2 regions of the Thermosporothrix sp. COM3 genome follow, and region 2 is predicted to be linked to the other one. Evidence: riboswitches for the same ligand, from Rfam matches in the RefSeq annotation. Region 2 holds a riboswitch; the other holds the start of a gene.
What was found. A riboswitch is a leader RNA that binds a small molecule or an ion and turns the genes downstream of it on or off. The one in region 2 is predicted to bind thiamine pyrophosphate.
Positions count from the first base shown of each region.

Region 1: linked by a shared signal. The riboswitch ahead of thiD (bifunctional hydroxymethylpyrimidine kinase/phosphomethylpyrimidine kinase) and the one ahead of KTH_RS19095 (ABC transporter ATP-binding protein) in region 2 are both predicted to bind thiamine pyrophosphate.

Region 1 covers NZ_AP019376.1:1,009,989-1,017,761, reverse strand. Annotated here, with positions in the region: gene KTH_RS04385 (hypothetical protein) at 1-12, shown strand, start outside; gene KTH_RS04380 (ABC transporter permease family protein) at 30-1,163, shown strand; gene KTH_RS04375 (VOC family protein) at 1,534-1,947, opposite strand; gene KTH_RS04370 (carboxymuconolactone decarboxylase family protein) at 2,117-2,581, shown strand; TPP riboswitch at 2,682-2,797, shown strand; gene thiD (bifunctional hydroxymethylpyrimidine kinase/phosphomethylpyrimidine kinase) at 2,873-3,706, shown strand; gene thiM (hydroxyethylthiazole kinase) at 3,713-4,528, shown strand; gene thiE (thiamine phosphate synthase) at 4,525-5,190, shown strand; gene KTH_RS04350 (outer membrane protein assembly factor BamB family protein) at 5,548-7,146, opposite strand; gene KTH_RS04345 (globin domain-containing protein) at 7,290-7,772, shown strand.
Region 2 covers NZ_AP019376.1:4,494,085-4,501,857, reverse strand. Annotated here, with positions in the region: partial or broken gene KTH_RS19120 (ATP-binding cassette domain-containing protein) at 1-85, shown strand, start outside; gene KTH_RS19115 (lantibiotic immunity ABC transporter MutE/EpiE family permease subunit) at 301-1,047, shown strand; gene KTH_RS19110 (ABC transporter permease) at 1,044-1,766, shown strand; gene KTH_RS19105 (response regulator) at 1,841-2,560, shown strand; gene KTH_RS19100 (HAMP domain-containing sensor histidine kinase) at 2,518-3,957, shown strand; TPP riboswitch at 4,052-4,157, shown strand; gene KTH_RS19095 (ABC transporter ATP-binding protein) at 4,235-5,008, shown strand; gene KTH_RS19090 (ABC transporter permease) at 5,005-5,799, shown strand; gene KTH_RS19085 (ABC transporter substrate-binding protein) at 5,834-6,880, shown strand; gene KTH_RS19080 (thiamine diphosphokinase) at 6,900-7,559, opposite strand; gene KTH_RS19075 (FAD-binding oxidoreductase) at 7,665-7,773, shown strand, end outside.

The DNA.
Region 1 (7,773 bases), 3.5 Mb from region 2:
CCTTCTCCATAGTACAGGAGGTTCCTTGAATGAACAAGAATCAGATTCCCCAGGATGCCCCGGGAGTAGACCTGACAAAAGCGCTGCGTGAGATGGTCGCGCAGAGAGAAGATGACACACCCCCTCTTTTCCGTAAGTGGTATAAACTCACGGCCATTCCCGAAGCGCCGCGTAATGCAAGCCTGACGCAGCGCGAGGAATCACGTCAGTCGCGCCTGATAAGCACAGTGTTCCTCTTCCTGATCATTGTGCTGATCTGCTTTATTCCTGCAACCTTTTTGATGCCCAACCATTTTATCCCGATCCTGGCGTTTTCTCTGCTTGGCGTCGCCATCATTTCGCTGATTGTCAACCGACGGGGGAAAGTTCTACTTGCCGGCATTATAGGCACATTTGGATATGAGGCGGTTGTTGCTGGAGTCATTTTCACATCCACGCCGCTGGATACGTCGGGCATCATGTTCTATCTTTATGGCACGCTGGCGGTACTGCTTGCGGCCTCGTTCCTGCCAGCAAAAAATGCTTTCCTTATTGCCTTCATCAATGCTGTGATGATCGCGATCAGCATGGTTTATCAGCCTCATACTGCGGACTTAAATCAGGCGATGCACTCCCAATTCATTCCAATGCTCATTCAGCCGATCGGCACACAATTCATTGTCGCCGGTGTGGCCTATGTCTGGTCGCATAACGTGACACGTGCTCTGGCCCGTGCTGACCGCACCGAAATGATCACCTCCCTGCAACGAACCATCGCCGAGAAGGCTGTTGAGCTGGAGCAGGGCGTGCAATTAATCTTGAAAACGCATATCGAGATCGCGAACGGCAACCTGAACGCCCGTGCTCCACTGAGTCAGGGCCACGAGCTCTGGCAGGTTGCACGCGCCTTGAACACGCTGCTGGTTCGCTATCAGCGTGCCGCTCTGGCAGAAAAAGAGTTCCATCGCGTTGAACAGGCCATTCAAGCCTTGTTACATTTTCTGCAAGATTCGAACAATAGACAGCAAAAGCAAATTCTGCTACCAATGACGCAAACACTGCTCGATAACCTTTTAATTGCATTACAGGGGAAAACTCTGGCTTATTCGCCGCAGCCCTACCCGCATCAGCGACCAACCATCACAGTCAATGCTGAGCCCAATTCACAAAATTCACAGATGTGAGCAGAGCAACAAAGACTACTATCCTTTATTGCATTTCTGTCTCCCTTTTCAGGAGGGTGAGGGGAGTCTGGCCCCTCGCTCTCCTCTCTGGCGCTTCATGCCTGCATAAACGATCAGAAAAGCAGATCGGGCCGGTCTTCAGCGCCCGCTTCTTCCACGCGAGCTGTTGATTGCTTCGTGATCTGAAAGAGAGGGGGCGAGCTTCACCCGCTCCAGCCCATATTGCTCTGAGCAGCCAGAGCGGGCCGACAGCTTTGCATCGTAACATGCGCTCTGCTGTCCAGCAGATACAATATGAGGCTTGAAAGACAAAGGAGACGATAGAGGGAAGGGCTTCAGCCCGCCACCCCGGTACGCTGAAGCAGAGAGGCTAGATCAATTGAGCAGCTTCCTGCATTTTCCGAACCTCGGGATAGAGATCGTAGATGTTCAGGTAGTTCCCATCGGGGTCGCGTACAACAAACGAGCGGCCCGCACCAACATCGGTAATACCGCTCACAAACTCAACGCCCTTTGTCTGCCATTCCTGATAGACAGCGGCTGCATCCTCCACCATAAAGCCGATCAGCACACCTCCACGTTCTGTAGAGGCACCATAGGTTCCCACTTTGATATCTTGCAACATGAGATTGAAGCGGCTGGCCTTTGAATGCAGAAAGACAAATTCCCCGGTTGGCGAAGAGAATTCAGGCACCACCACGAGGCCCAGCAACTCAGTATAAAATGCCCGGACACGCGGCATATCCTGCACCAGCAGCATAACAGATGTAAGACCTGGTTCCATACTGACTCCTCCTTTTCTTTCCCCCATGCTAGCACACTATCGTGCCCGGGACTTCTCGAATCTTGCGCTTTTTCATCATATCCCGGACAAAATATATCCTTGACACATTTTGTCCGAGAATGGTATGATCATACTATCCAGAAAGAACAAAAAGAAAAAGGAGATATCCATGAACGCACGTATTCAAATCACGAAAGTCGCTCCCGCAGCATACCGCGCTGTTTTCCAGTTAGAGAAATATGTCAGAGAGAGTGGCCTTGAGCGCTCGCTGCTTGAACTGGTCAGGTTGCGTGCCTCACAGATCAATGGTTGCGCCTATTGTGTTGATATGCACACCAAAGATGCCCGCGCCGCCGGCGAAACCGAGCAGCGGCTGTACCTGGTCTCCGCCTGGCACGAGGCCACCTGCTTCACCGATCGAGAGCGCGCCGCCCTTGAGTGGACCGAAGCCGTCACGCTGGTCTCCGAAACTCATGTCCCCGACGACGTCTATGAGCGTGTGAAGCAGCATTTTACGGATGAGGAGCTTGTCAACCTCACTGTAGCGATCTCAGCCATCAACGTCTGGAATCGCCTCAATGTCAGTTTTCGCACTCCTGCCGGAGACTATCAGCCCGCACAATCTTCTCATTAGCGGGCTTCACGCGCGGCGTGATATGGCTCGGCTTACCCGAGTGACTTGACGCCGCTATTTCCCTATGTTATAAACAACTGAAGATAGATCGTTCTTTTGCAAAAGAGATTGCGGGAGCTTGGGAAAGCCAGGCTGAGAGGGTGGCCCATTCTCGCCACCGACCGATATAACCTGCTCTGGATAATGCCAGCGAAGGGATTCTTTCGTACAGAACAACAGCAAGACGCTGGCCCTTTGCCAGTGTCTTTTTTTGTTCCCATAGCAGCCCGCACACCGAGAGGAACAAAAACCATGAAACAACCTCGCGCCATGACAATCGCCGGTTCCGACTCAGGAGCCGGGGCAGGCATTCAGGCAGATCTGAAAACATTTGCCGCGCTTGATGTCTATGGGACCTCCGCCATTACAGCCATCACCGTTCAGAACACGCTCGGGGTTCGCGATGTGCTGGAAATGCCCACGACGTTGGTGACAGAACAAATAGACGCTATCATGGAGGATATCGGAACCGACAGCGCCAAAACGGGCATGCTTGCCAGCTCCCCGCTGATCGAGGCCGTTGCAGCCAGCGTGCGCAAGTGGAACCTGCGTCTTGTGATCGATCCGGTAATGCGCGCAAAAGGAGGGGATCCGCTGTTGCAGGATGAAGCGGTATCGACGTTGCGTTCGGTCCTGCTGCCGCTGGCAGAAGTCGTCACCCCCAACCTGCCTGAGGCCGAAACGCTGATCGGCAAGCGCATCACCTCGCTGGAAGAGATGCGTGAAGCAGCGCGCATCATCCACGATCAGGGGCCGCGCCATGTGGTCGTCAAAGGGGGACACGCGCTCGGCGATCCGATTGATATCTACTTTGATGGAAGCCACTTCTCCGAGTTTCGCGCCGAACGCATCGACACGCCACACACTCACGGAACGGGCTGCACTTTCTCGGCAGCAATTGCGGCCTTCCTTGCTCGCGGTTCTTCGGTGTACGACGCCGTCTATGCAGCCAAGCAGTATATCACCGAAGCGTTGCGTCATGCGCCGGGAATCGGTCACGGGCATGGACCGGTCAATCATTTCTGGCTTCACGCCCCGGCCCTTCCCGCCGTACTCTCAACCGCCGTCAGCCGAATCGGGGAATAACAACGTATGCACAAAGATACATCCATTCAACAACTTGTACACCTGCTCCCGCGAATCCGCGCGCAGAAGCCGCTGCTGCACCATATCACCAATCAGGTGGTGATGAACGATACAGCGAACATGACTCTCGCTCTGGGGGCGCTACCAGTCATGGCCCATGCGATTGAAGAAGTTGAAGAAATGGTCTCGCAGGCCGGGGCGCTGGTCCTGAACATTGGAACGCTCGTTCCCGCCCAGATCGAAGCGATGCTCCGTGCCGGGAAACGCGCCAACGCGCTTGATATCCCCATCATTCTGGATCCTGTGGGAGCCGGGGCGACGCGCCTGCGAACGGAAAGCGCTCTCCGGCTGCTCTCGGAGCTCAAAATTACCGTTCTCCGTGGCAACGCGGCGGAGATCGGCACGCTCATCGGTGTGGAGAGCGAGACCCGGGGCGTTGAATCGATTTCGGTGGCCGTCGAGCGTTCCGTGCTGGTCCAGCAGGCAGCGCGCATGTTTGGCTGTACCGTCGCGATCACAGGCGCGCAGGATGTCATCAGCAATGGCGAACGGCTCGCCACCGTCGGGAACGGCCACCCGCTGCTTGCCTCGATTACGGGAAGCGGCTGCATGGCAACCACCGTGATCGGCGCATTCCTGGCCGTGGAACGAGACGCCTGGCAGGCAGCAATAGCGGGGCTGCTCGTGATGGGGGTCGCAGGCGAGCAGGCTGCAAGCACCGCCGCTGGCCCGGGAACATTCCGCGCTCATCTCTTTGATGCGGTCGCTGCGCTGGAACCAGAGGCACTCTTACAGGCCCAGAAAGTGAGCTTTGCATCATGAATAGAGCAGCACTTGCACATCGGTTGACGCTGCATGTGCTCACCGATCGCGAATGGTCACGAGGACGCGACACGGTGTCGGTCGCTCGGGCGGCTCTGGAAGGCGGCGCGACCGTGATACAGTTACGTGACAAACTCGCTTCAACCCGCGAGCTGATCGAACAGGGGCAGGCCTTACGCGAGTTGACCCGCGCCTATAATGCTTTGCTGATTGTCAATGATCGCGTTGATGTCGCTGTCGCCGTCGATGCTGATGGGGCGCATGTCGGGCAGGACGATATGCCCGCGCCGCTCGCCAGGCAGATTCTGGGCCCTCAGCGCATTCTGGGAGTATCGGCCGGCACTCTGGATGAGGCGCTTGGCGCGATCAAAGATGGGGCCGATTACCTGGGAGTGGGGCCGATCTTTGCGACACGCGGTAAGCTGGATGCCGGTCCAGCGATCGGTGCGAAGCTGATTTCGACGCTCGCGGCCCGCTTCCCGACACCACTTGTCGCCATCGGCGGATTGACCGCAACCAATGCGCCCGAGATCATCCGTGCCGGGGCCGCTGGAATCGCCGTTATCACTGCTGTAGTCGCCGCCGATGATATTACCGCGGCCACCAGAGAGCTGCTGACCACGATCCAGGCAGCAAAGCAGTCGCCGCAGGCTCACCCATGAGCTTGCGACGACCCGAAACGCGTCAGATGAGGAGGCAAAAGATCAAATCATCAAAGTGCTTTGTCCATAACGTGGCTCCATTCTCGGGCTTCAGGGCTCCTGGCGTTCTCGGGCCCACTTTCCAGCGGCCTCAATCCCTGTCAACTATCGTGTACAATCAGATACTTGAAAATCGGGAGAGGTCATCAGAAGAGAGCATGATACAGAGAATTTGGATATAGAACGTTTTACTGAGAGACAAGCTCTTTTTCCCGGGCCTGCCTCATAAAATGGAGAAGCTATAGGGGAAGAAAAAAGAGCCGCCGCAGGCTCACATATGAGCTTACGACGGCAATTATACCGATAATACATAAAAACTTATCCGATGGCCCAGGTATACAGACTCTTCTCAAGCGTGATCTTCCACTGCGCGGCCCCAGTTTCAGTGTTCAGACGACCAAGCGTCACACCGGTTTTTCCAGCAGGCGCCAGGTTGCCCTGGGCGTCCGCTTCGCCGAAGAGCAGAACGCCTTCCTGCTCACCCAGACCTGTATATTTCCGGTTGTTTGTCCCGGTAATTGCCAGCGAGGGCACCGTCCACTTCTTCTGGCCATCAGCCGCTTGAAAGCCAATCACCGAATCTCCATCCGAGTACACAATGACCGAGCCATCTGTATACCCTGACTCGTTCACTTCGTCTTTTTTATAGATGCCCGAAGCAACCTTCCAGAGCTGGTGTCCGTCTTCCAGGCTCCACGCATACAGCGTTCCTTCTGCAAACTGATACAGGGCGTCAGCATCCTGAGAGCGCAAGACAAACCGCCTGGCAGAATCTTGCAATGGAAAACTCCATTGAAGCTGGCCCTCACGATTGTGGCTATGCACCTCATATTTCCGGTCGATCTCGCTTATCACATAGAAGCGATCTTTCGAGACCGTCAGGAGATCGGTTGATCCCTTGCTCGGTAGCTTCCACGCTATCTTTGCTGCCTCCACATCAAACCCGAGAAGTTCTTCATCTTTTTCAGTATAGGTACTCTTTTTGAGAATAAGTGTATGACCAAGCGCTCCTTCAATACTCCACTCGCCAGCCTCCCCCAGCGCATAGCTTTTCATTGCACCATCCTTCGTCCCAACAACCACCAATTTGTTCTCAAAGACCACACAGAGAAATTCCCCGAGAGGCTTCATACGTCCGACCTCGCCCGGAAGCTCCTTTTTCCAGAGCAACACCCCACTATCAGCAGCGTAGGCCGCCAGCGTCTGGCCCTGCCGTACGAAGACAGCCCCATCCGTAACCGCCAGATCATGGCTCTCACTCTGTGCCAGCTTCAGGCTCCATTTTGGCTGTCCAGAACGCAGGTCATAGGTGCTAAGCTGACTTCCAAGCAGGTATACGGTTCCATCCTGGACCAGCAGCCGGGTAGACTCGTTCAGCCCGGGAAGCGCCTGCTTCCATTTCAACTCTCCGCTGTCGGAATCCAGATTATAGAGGCCATCGCCGGCCAGCAGCACAATCCGTTTCGCACCAAACAAGCGGTCGGTGAGTTCCACCAGACTAAGAGGATTCCCCGGCAAAAATTGCGTGATAATCCCGAAAAGTAGTAAAAAGATCAGCACCACCAACAGGAAGCGCATCCACGGCCTCAGCAGCAGCGACTGCACCGAAGGGAGAGGCTGCCTGCTCGGCTGGAAGCTCGGCGGCAGAGGGCCATAGGTACCGCTGCGAGCCACCGGAGGCGGCAGCGTGGTTGACTTCACGTGTTGCACTGCTGTCGGTGAAGGCAACTGGCTGCTCTGTGGGTGCACAGCCGTCATCTTCTCGGTTGCCTCGGCCTGCTCCTCCATCTCCGCACGCGTCACGATCAGCGTTACCATTTCCTGTTCAGGTTCATGAAGCAGCCGACCGCAATTCATACAGAACTGCGCATCTGGAGGCTGAGGAGTCTGGCAATGCCTGCATATGTACGATGACATACTACTCCTTTCGTATATGGAGAATATGCCCCCTGTGCAAGGAAACGCAAGCGAATAGGAAGAAATACTACCCTCGACAAACACCAGAAAAAGAGTAGAATAGAGGAGAATTGAAAGAAATGCCAGGAAGAAAGAGGAGCTCCATGCCATCACTACAGAAAAGTTTTCTACGTATCAGCCGTCAGCAAAACGAGTTTGCCGACACTTTCTCCCGCGATTTACTGTCGCAGTATCCGCAACTCACCCCCTTCTTTACCGGCGTCGATATGGAGAAGCACAAAAGAGACCTCATCGCCTTTCTGGGTGAGCTGGCAAGCAGCTTTGATCAGGGCGTCCAACCCGAAAAGCGCTTTCACGACCTCGGCCTTCTGCATGCAGAGCTCCAGATTCCACCTCGCGATTACCCTGCTTTCGGCTCAACCCTGCTGGCAACGCTTGCTCAATTTGATCCGCAATGGTCCGAAGAACTGAAAGAGGCCTGGGCAAGCGCTATACAGGAGTGCGTTCGCCTCATGATCTCCCGCTATCCCTCGGGCTCTCTTCCGCAGGCAGGGCGCGTTTTCATTGGACAGGGAATGCTTGCCCGGAAAAAGGTTGGCAGGAATCCCGGGACTTCAGACTTCTAAA
Region 2 (7,773 bases):
GCAGCTTCGCTATCAGGGACGACTACGCGATCTGCTGGCGCAAGGACAACAACGCGTTGAGTTGGAGACGCCGCAGCTTCAGCAGGCATACCGGTTGCTTCAGCCCTCGTTCCCGGCCTTGCGGGTCGAAGGTCAAAAGCTGGTGCTTCCGAATCCGGGTGCGGTCACGGCTCAAATTATCTCGTTGTTGACGCAGCATGGCATCGCTGTGACCAAAATCGATACGGTACAGGATGATCTGGAAACGCTCTTCCTGCGGCTTGTTGAGAGCGGAAACTATCGCTAGGAGGAGAATGAGAGATGTTTGCTGTACTTCGGGCTGAATGGTTGCGTCTGAAAGGGGCTTTTGTACCGTTGTTTCTGACGGTGCTCCCGGCGAGCATTGTGGTGCTGGTAACGATCATGCGTTATCTGGCTCCGAACGCGACCGTCTGGAGCTATTACCTCTGGATGCTCTTCAACTGGTGGCCGCTGATCTGGGGGCCTTTCGGTATCGCGATTCTGGCTGCCCATTCGATGATGCTGGATAAGCCCTTGCTTCGGGGGCTGCGCTCACGTCCCGTGTCACCTGCGCTGCTCTACCTGGGAAAGCTGCTGGTACTGGTAATTCACTTCCTGGTCAGCTCTCTGTTGCTGATTGCATTGACGCTTTTGTCCGGGGTGCTCTTGCTCAAAGGGGCGACACCCTGGGGAACGGTCATTACTGCGTCGCTGCTGATCTGGGTAACGGCGCTGCCGCTGGTTGCGCTGATGTTGTGGTTTGCGCTGCTTGGCGGTTATGTATTGCCGGTTGTCGTTTCGCTTGTCGGGCCCTTGAGTGGCGCAGTCATGGCGGTACAATCATCCTGGATGTTGAATCCCTGGGCTTGGCCGTTGCGCGTGGTTATCCCGGTGGTTGGGGTGCATCCAAACGGTGTACCGCTTGAGGCTGGCGACCCGCTGTTGCAGACGCCAATGGTTCCAGTAGTGTTGGTGTCACTGATCGCGTTTATCCTGTTCGCAGCCCTGGGGGCGGTCTGGTTCGCCCGGCAGGAGGTGAAGGCATGACACTCCTGCGCGGAATGGGGGCCGAGTTTCTCAAGTTGCGGCGCTCTATGACACTCTGGTTAACGGTGCTGTTTCCGTTGCTCTGCATGCTGGCATTTGGCTGGTATCTGGCAACGACACACCGGATGACCTGGGATAATCTTCAGGAAACGTTTCTCATCTGGCTGGTGTTCTGGAGTGCTGGCGGTACGGCACTTCAGGCAGCGCTGGCTGCGAACATGGATGGGCAGAACTGGCGAGCGCTCCTTGCGCGTCCTGTTGAGCCGGGGATACAGCTAGGCGCGAAATATCTGACGCTGCTTGTGCTCTTGTTACTTCATGCGCTCTGGTTCAGTGTCTTGATTCTGATCACGGGGCTCCTGCTCCATGCTGAGGGCGAGATTCTCTGGGGGAGCTTGCTCGGTGCGCCGCTGGCTACCACGCTCTTTGTGATGCCGATGCTGTTGCTTTACACATGGCTTGCGACGGCGAAAGGGTTCGGTTGGACCATCGGGCTTGGTGGGATCGGCATGCTGGTGGGGACGCTGCTTGGGACAACGTCAATGGGTGATGCGGTATGGATGTATGTTCCCTGGGCGTGGCCTTTCCGCTTCCCGATGATGGCGCACGCGCTCTCCACGAACTGGCCACAGTTGCTGTTCCCTGTGGTTGCGACCGTTGTTCTGACGGTCACGGTGTTGTGGGTAAGTATACGCTGGTTCAGGCGACGCGAGTGGTAGACGGGACATTGTACGATTCAGATATGCGACCATTTTCAGGGAAGGAGCTGCTGTGTATGCTTGATGATGCGACGTTGCAGGGGAAAATTCTGCTTGTAGATGATGATGATGAGATTACACAGTTCGTCCAGGATGCCCTTGAGGACGAAGGCTTTACGGTGCTGATTGCACACGATGGAGCCCGGGCTATTGAACTGGCTCGGGTGGAAATCATCGATCTGGTGCTGCTGGACATTATGTTGCCGCATCTCGATGGCTTCAGTGTGTGCCAGGTTTTGCGTGATGAGCTGGATATCCCGATTCTCTTTGTCAGTGCCAGACAGGGAGAGTCCGACCGGATCCAGGGATTGAGTGTCGGTGGCGATGATTATATTATGAAGCCGTTCAGTATTCGGGAACTGGTTGCCCGGGTACGGGCGCATCTCCGCCGCGAGAACAGGCTGCGCAAGCAAAAGCGCCAGATGGTACGGCTGGTTTGTGGTGCGCTCTCGATTCACCTCGATACCTACGAGGTGCGCTACCGCGAACAGCTCCTTGCCCTGTCGCGCAAAGAATTTGAGATTGTTCGCTTGCTGGCGTTGCACCCGCGGCAGGTGTTTTCGCGCGAGACAATCTACGAGCGGGTTTGGGGCGACGATGCGAATAGCTACTCGGAGACCGTGACCGAGCACATCAAGCGAGTTCGGCGGAAGCTGGCGCTTGCAGATCCGCATACCGAATATATCAAGACGGTCTGGGGAGTAGGGTATAAATGGGACCAAGCCATAGCGAAGGCTTCCGACGCCTCTTTCTGAAATATCTGTTTTTGCTGCTTGCGATCGCTATTCCAGCTATTGTGTTTCTGGAAATGTGCCTTGCTGCTTTCTTGTTGCGTCCATTCGGCATGACTCAGGTAAGCGGCGAGGCCGGCCGGCTGGCACAGTTCGGGAGCGAGCATGCGGCACTGCTTGTGGAGCGAGACAATCGATTCATGCAGGACTGGGAGCGACGTGTGCGAGCTGTACCTGCTTTAGAGTATCTGGTACTCGATCCGCAGGGAAAACCGCTTGCCGGGAACAGGCAGACTTTTTCACCTCTGCCCTCTCCCGCGCTGTTGCTTCAGCGGCTGAATCAGACTATTTTGCTCAAGAATGACCACTATGTTAATACCGTGCCTCTGGTTTCTGATACCCGTGTCTATGGCTATCTCCTGTTGACCTATCCTGCCAGCGCCCTTCCTCCACAGGCGTCGATTTCCTGGGCTTTTATTCTGGGGCTGTTGCTGCTTGAGCCGCCTGTTGTGCTGTTTGTCGTTGTTCTAATCTTTGCCTCGCGTCTGGGCAAAAAGCTGAACCAGCCGGTTGAAGAACTGATGGGGGCGGTCGAGAAGATTAAACAGCACGACCTGGATTTTACGATCCATTATGACCAGCCTGATGTACTCGGCGATCTCTGCCGGGCGGTCAATGATCTGCGTACGGCCTTACAATCCTCGCTGTTGCGCGAGTGGGATAAAGAAGAGCAGATGCGCGAGCTTGTGGCCGCTCTCTCGCATGACCTGCGTACACCTGTGACCGTGATCCAGGGGCATATTGAGGGACTACAGCGGGCCCAGCCCGCCAAGCGAGCAGAGCGCCTTGAGCGCTATCTTCCGGTGCTGGAAACGAACGCGCAGCGCATTGGTCGTCTCCTGGAAGAGATCTTGCTGATCTCCTCGCTGGAACAGGCAGAATTCTCGCTTCAGATGCAGGCGGTCCATCTGGGCGATGAACTGCGACGTAAGGCCCAGAATTATGAGCTGGCGGCGGCTGAACAGGAGATTCGCTTTCGGTATGAACTCTATCGTGTCGCGGAGTCAGAAGAGGCGCTGCTTGATTTCTCGCAGATTGAACGGGTACTGGATAACCTGTTTGAAAATGCCCTGCGCTTTACCCCGAAGGGAGGCGAGATCACGCTTTCCTGTGCCTGGAATGTTGGTGTGCTCAGTATCAGCCTGCACGATACCGGGAGCGGGATTGACCCGCAGGAACTTCCTTTTATCTTCGACAAGTACTACACGCGATCTCGCAGGCCGAAGCAAGGCAAGAAGAAAACGGTTGGTCTCGGTCTCTATGTTTGCAGAGTGCTGATTGAAAAGCATGGGGGGCAGATTATGGCCCGCAATCGTCCCGAAGGTGGTTGTGAGGTATCATTCTGGCTGCCATTGCAGTGAGGCGCGTCACTGGCTGTCTATATTGATATATCTGCTATCTATGATATACTTGAGGTGAATTTATTGTGTTTGGCCGTATGATGGCCGGGCATGATTGCGCTGCTAGGGGAGCCTATAGGCTGAGAGGTGGCCGGAAGCGGCCCCGACCCTACGAACCTGATCTGGGTAGTGCCAGCGGAGGGAAGCGGCAGTTCTTCTTTTTCTCTACCTCATTCTCGTTTCTGCTGCATTCTTTCCCCATGCCTTTGTATCTCCCGAAAAGAGCTGTAGAAAAACAATGAATCCAGGCTATAAACTCTCGCTTCGAGGAGTGACCAGGAGCTTTCGTTCCGGGAAGCGAACGGTAGAAGTGCTGAGCTCAATTGATATGGATGTCAGGAAGGGCGCATTTGTGACTCTGATCGGGCCCAGTGGCTGCGGAAAAAGCACGCTGTTCAATATCATTGCCGGGTTGGATGTGCCTTCTTCTGGAACGGTGGCGATCGATGGTGACGCCGAGAGCCCACGTGCCGGACGAAGCGGCTATATGCTTCAGCAGCCGTTGCTGTTGCCCTGGCGCACCGTCGAGGAGAATATCCTGCTTGGGCCCGAGGTGCGACGTGAGGCTCGCCAGCAGGCCCGGGAGGAAGCGCGTGAACTGATGAAGCGCTTCGGGCTGGCGGAATTCGCACAGCAGTATCCCGCCACGCTTTCTGGTGGCATGAAGCAGCGGGTGGCCCTGCTCCGAACGGTGCTGTTTAACCGTTCGTTCCTGCTGCTGGATGAACCGTTAGGAGCACTCGATGCCCTGACGCGTCTCTCTTTGCAGATGTGGCTGCTCGATCTGTGGCAGAGTTTCCAGTCAAGCGTGCTCTTCATCACCCATGATGTGCGTGAGGCGCTCCTGTTATCTGACCGCATTTATGTGCTCAGCGCGCGGCCTGCGCGGATTTTGCGCGTGGTGGACGTTGATTTGCCGCGCCCGCGCCGCCAGGAACATCTGGCGGAGGCACGAGCCTTACAGCTTGAACGGGAGTTGCTTTCACTCTTGCTGAAGGAGCAGCCAGTATGAAACTACGTCGTATTGCCGCTTTTGGCCCTGCATTTGTCGTCGCCCTGGCGCTGCTGGCGCTCTGGGAAGTCTATGTGCGCTCGGGGATAGTCACTCAGTCTGTGTTGCCGTCTCCGTTAGCTGTGGTACAGGCTCTGGTAGATCGAAGTGATGCTCTCTTTGCCGAGACAGTGCAGACGTTGCTTGAAACGCTCCTGGGCATAGTGGTCGCTACGGTGTTAGGCTTGCTGCTGGCGCTGGCGCTCGGGTTATCGTCGCTAGTGCGTCAGGCGCTCTATCCGTTGCTGGTTGTTTCGCAGACAGTGCCTCTGGTCGCGCTTGCGCCTCTGTTGTTGATCTGGTTTGGCTATGATATCCAGCCGAAGATTGTACTGGTCACACTGTACTGCTTTTTCCCGATAACCGTTGCCTGTGCGGATGCGCTGCTCAGCGTGGACCCTGACCTGATCCGACTGCTTCAAAGCATGCGGGCCTCAAACTGGCAAATTCTCTGGATGGTGCGTTTGCCCGCGGCGCTGCCCGCCTTCTTTTCCGGGCTCCGGATTGCCGCGACCTACAGCGTGACTGGAGCGATTGTCGGCGAGTATGTCGGAGCTGAACGCGGTCTGGGAATCTATATGGTCAAAGCGGTGAACGCGCATGCGACGGCTGCTGTCTTTGCCGCTATAGTGATTACGTCGCTTTTGAGCCTTTTCCTATTTGTACTCGTCTCATTTATTGAGCGGCTTGCTTTGCCCTGGCATCAGCGGACGTTGCCGGGTAAGTTTGGACAACAGCCCGAGAGGGCTTAGTGTTTGTGGTTGATGTAAGGAGTTCTCTTTTGTTATGAGTAAGCGAATGCGCCTGCTGGCCAGTATTTTGATCCCGGTGCTGTTGATTGCAATCGTGGCCGGGCTCTTTTTCTGGCTGCAACGTGGTAATACACAGGGGGGGCCACAGGAGATGGTCAAGGTGACGCTGGCCCCCGACTGGACACCAAATACCAACTATACCGGCGTGTATGTGGCCCAGAAACAGGGCTGGTATCATGAGCAGGGAATTGATCTACAAATCCTGCCCTATTCGCCAAATACCACGCCAGATACGCTTGTAGTCAACAATAAGGCTGATATCGGGATCAGCTCAATGGAGGGTGTGGTTGCCGATGCCGCAGCCGGTCAGCCGGTCACTTCAATTGCCGCTATTTTCCAGCATAATACGTCTGAACTGGTTGCACTGGCTGACTCCGGGATCAAGCGCCCTCGTGACCTTGATGGGAAAATATATGGCGGTTTTGGCGCTCCCTATGAAGAGGCTGTGGTGCGTGAGATTATCAAGAAGGATGGCGGGAAGGGCGACTTTAAGAACGTAATCGTGAATACCAATGTCATGGATGCTCTGAAGCAGAAGAAGATCGATTTCGCCTGGATCTTTGAGGGGGTCGACGGAGTCCGAGCTGATCGCGAGGGACTGAAGCTGATCCGCTTCCCGATCAAAGATCACGGTATTCCCGACTACTACACGCCGACCTTTATTACCAGCCCCAGGCAGATGAAGGAGAAGCCCGACGTGCTGCGTAAGTTCATGGCAGCAACGGCGAAGGGGTATGAGTATGCTCGTGAACATCCTGAAGATGCTGCGAAGATGCTTATTGAACTGGGTGGCAAGGATGCGTTCCCCGATCCTGATTTTGTGATTGCCAGCCAGAAATATCAGAGTCAGTACTATGCTGACCCCGGGCAGCCGTGGGGCTGGCAGGAGCCGAAAGTCTGGTTAGGCTATCCGCGCTTTATGCTTCAGGCTGGCGCCGTGATGGATGCCTCCGGCAAGCCGGTCAAGCGACTGGAAATCAATACCCTCTATACCAATGACTTCTTGCCTCCGAAGAAATAGGGAGAAACCCGGGAGCAATTTATGCTTCCGGGTTTTCCTGTAATTCCGCCTGCCTGGTGTGAATTGCCAGCAGAATGCCTGCCTCCAGCGTCACGGTCGCCTGTGTCGCTGTCAGCACATTGCTGATACCGCGGGGTTTGCCAAAGGTGAGCGTTTCGCCTTTCAGCGGGTAGTAGAGATTCTGTGTGCGCACGCCTTCCGCGCTCATGGTCAGCGGAAAGAGCGAGAACAGGTCTCCCGGTTCCCCTTCAATATGGAGCTCGCCCGGCCCACGAACAACGGTGCAGAGCGAGGGACCATCAGCAAGCCTGAGGTCGATACTCGCGAAATCTGGATCGGCAATGAGTAATATGTTGCCAACGGTATGCTCGAAGCGCGCTCCACCCAGTCCGCCAAGAAGGGTGATGCGGGTTGCCCCATGCGTGCGTGCAGTCATTAGCGCAAGTTCAGTATCGGTCTCGTCTTTTTCGGCTGCGACCCGGATGAGTTCGGGCGCATGTGCTTGCAGCGAAGGAGGAAGAGAATCAAAATCGCCTACAATAATATCGGGAGGATAGCCTTGCTGGATCGCGGTCACTGCCCCTTTATCGGCGGCAATAATCAGGTCTGCGCTGGCGAGAGCTTCGTTGCAGGCACTTCCGGGGCGAAACGTTCCACCCGCAAACACAACGACATGCATCTTTCTTTCAATACCTTTCGGGCTAGAATAGTAGCTCTATTTTCTCACAAATTGGTACAATGGGATATCTTCTCAATTGAGACAGTAGAGATGGACAAGAATAAGATGGCTGCAAACAATCATCCTCAATCGTGGGGGCGTTTTCCGCAGGTCAGGCCCGAACGGGTGGTTCCAGTGTACTGGCGCGATGAGATCCCGGATCTGGCGATGTTTG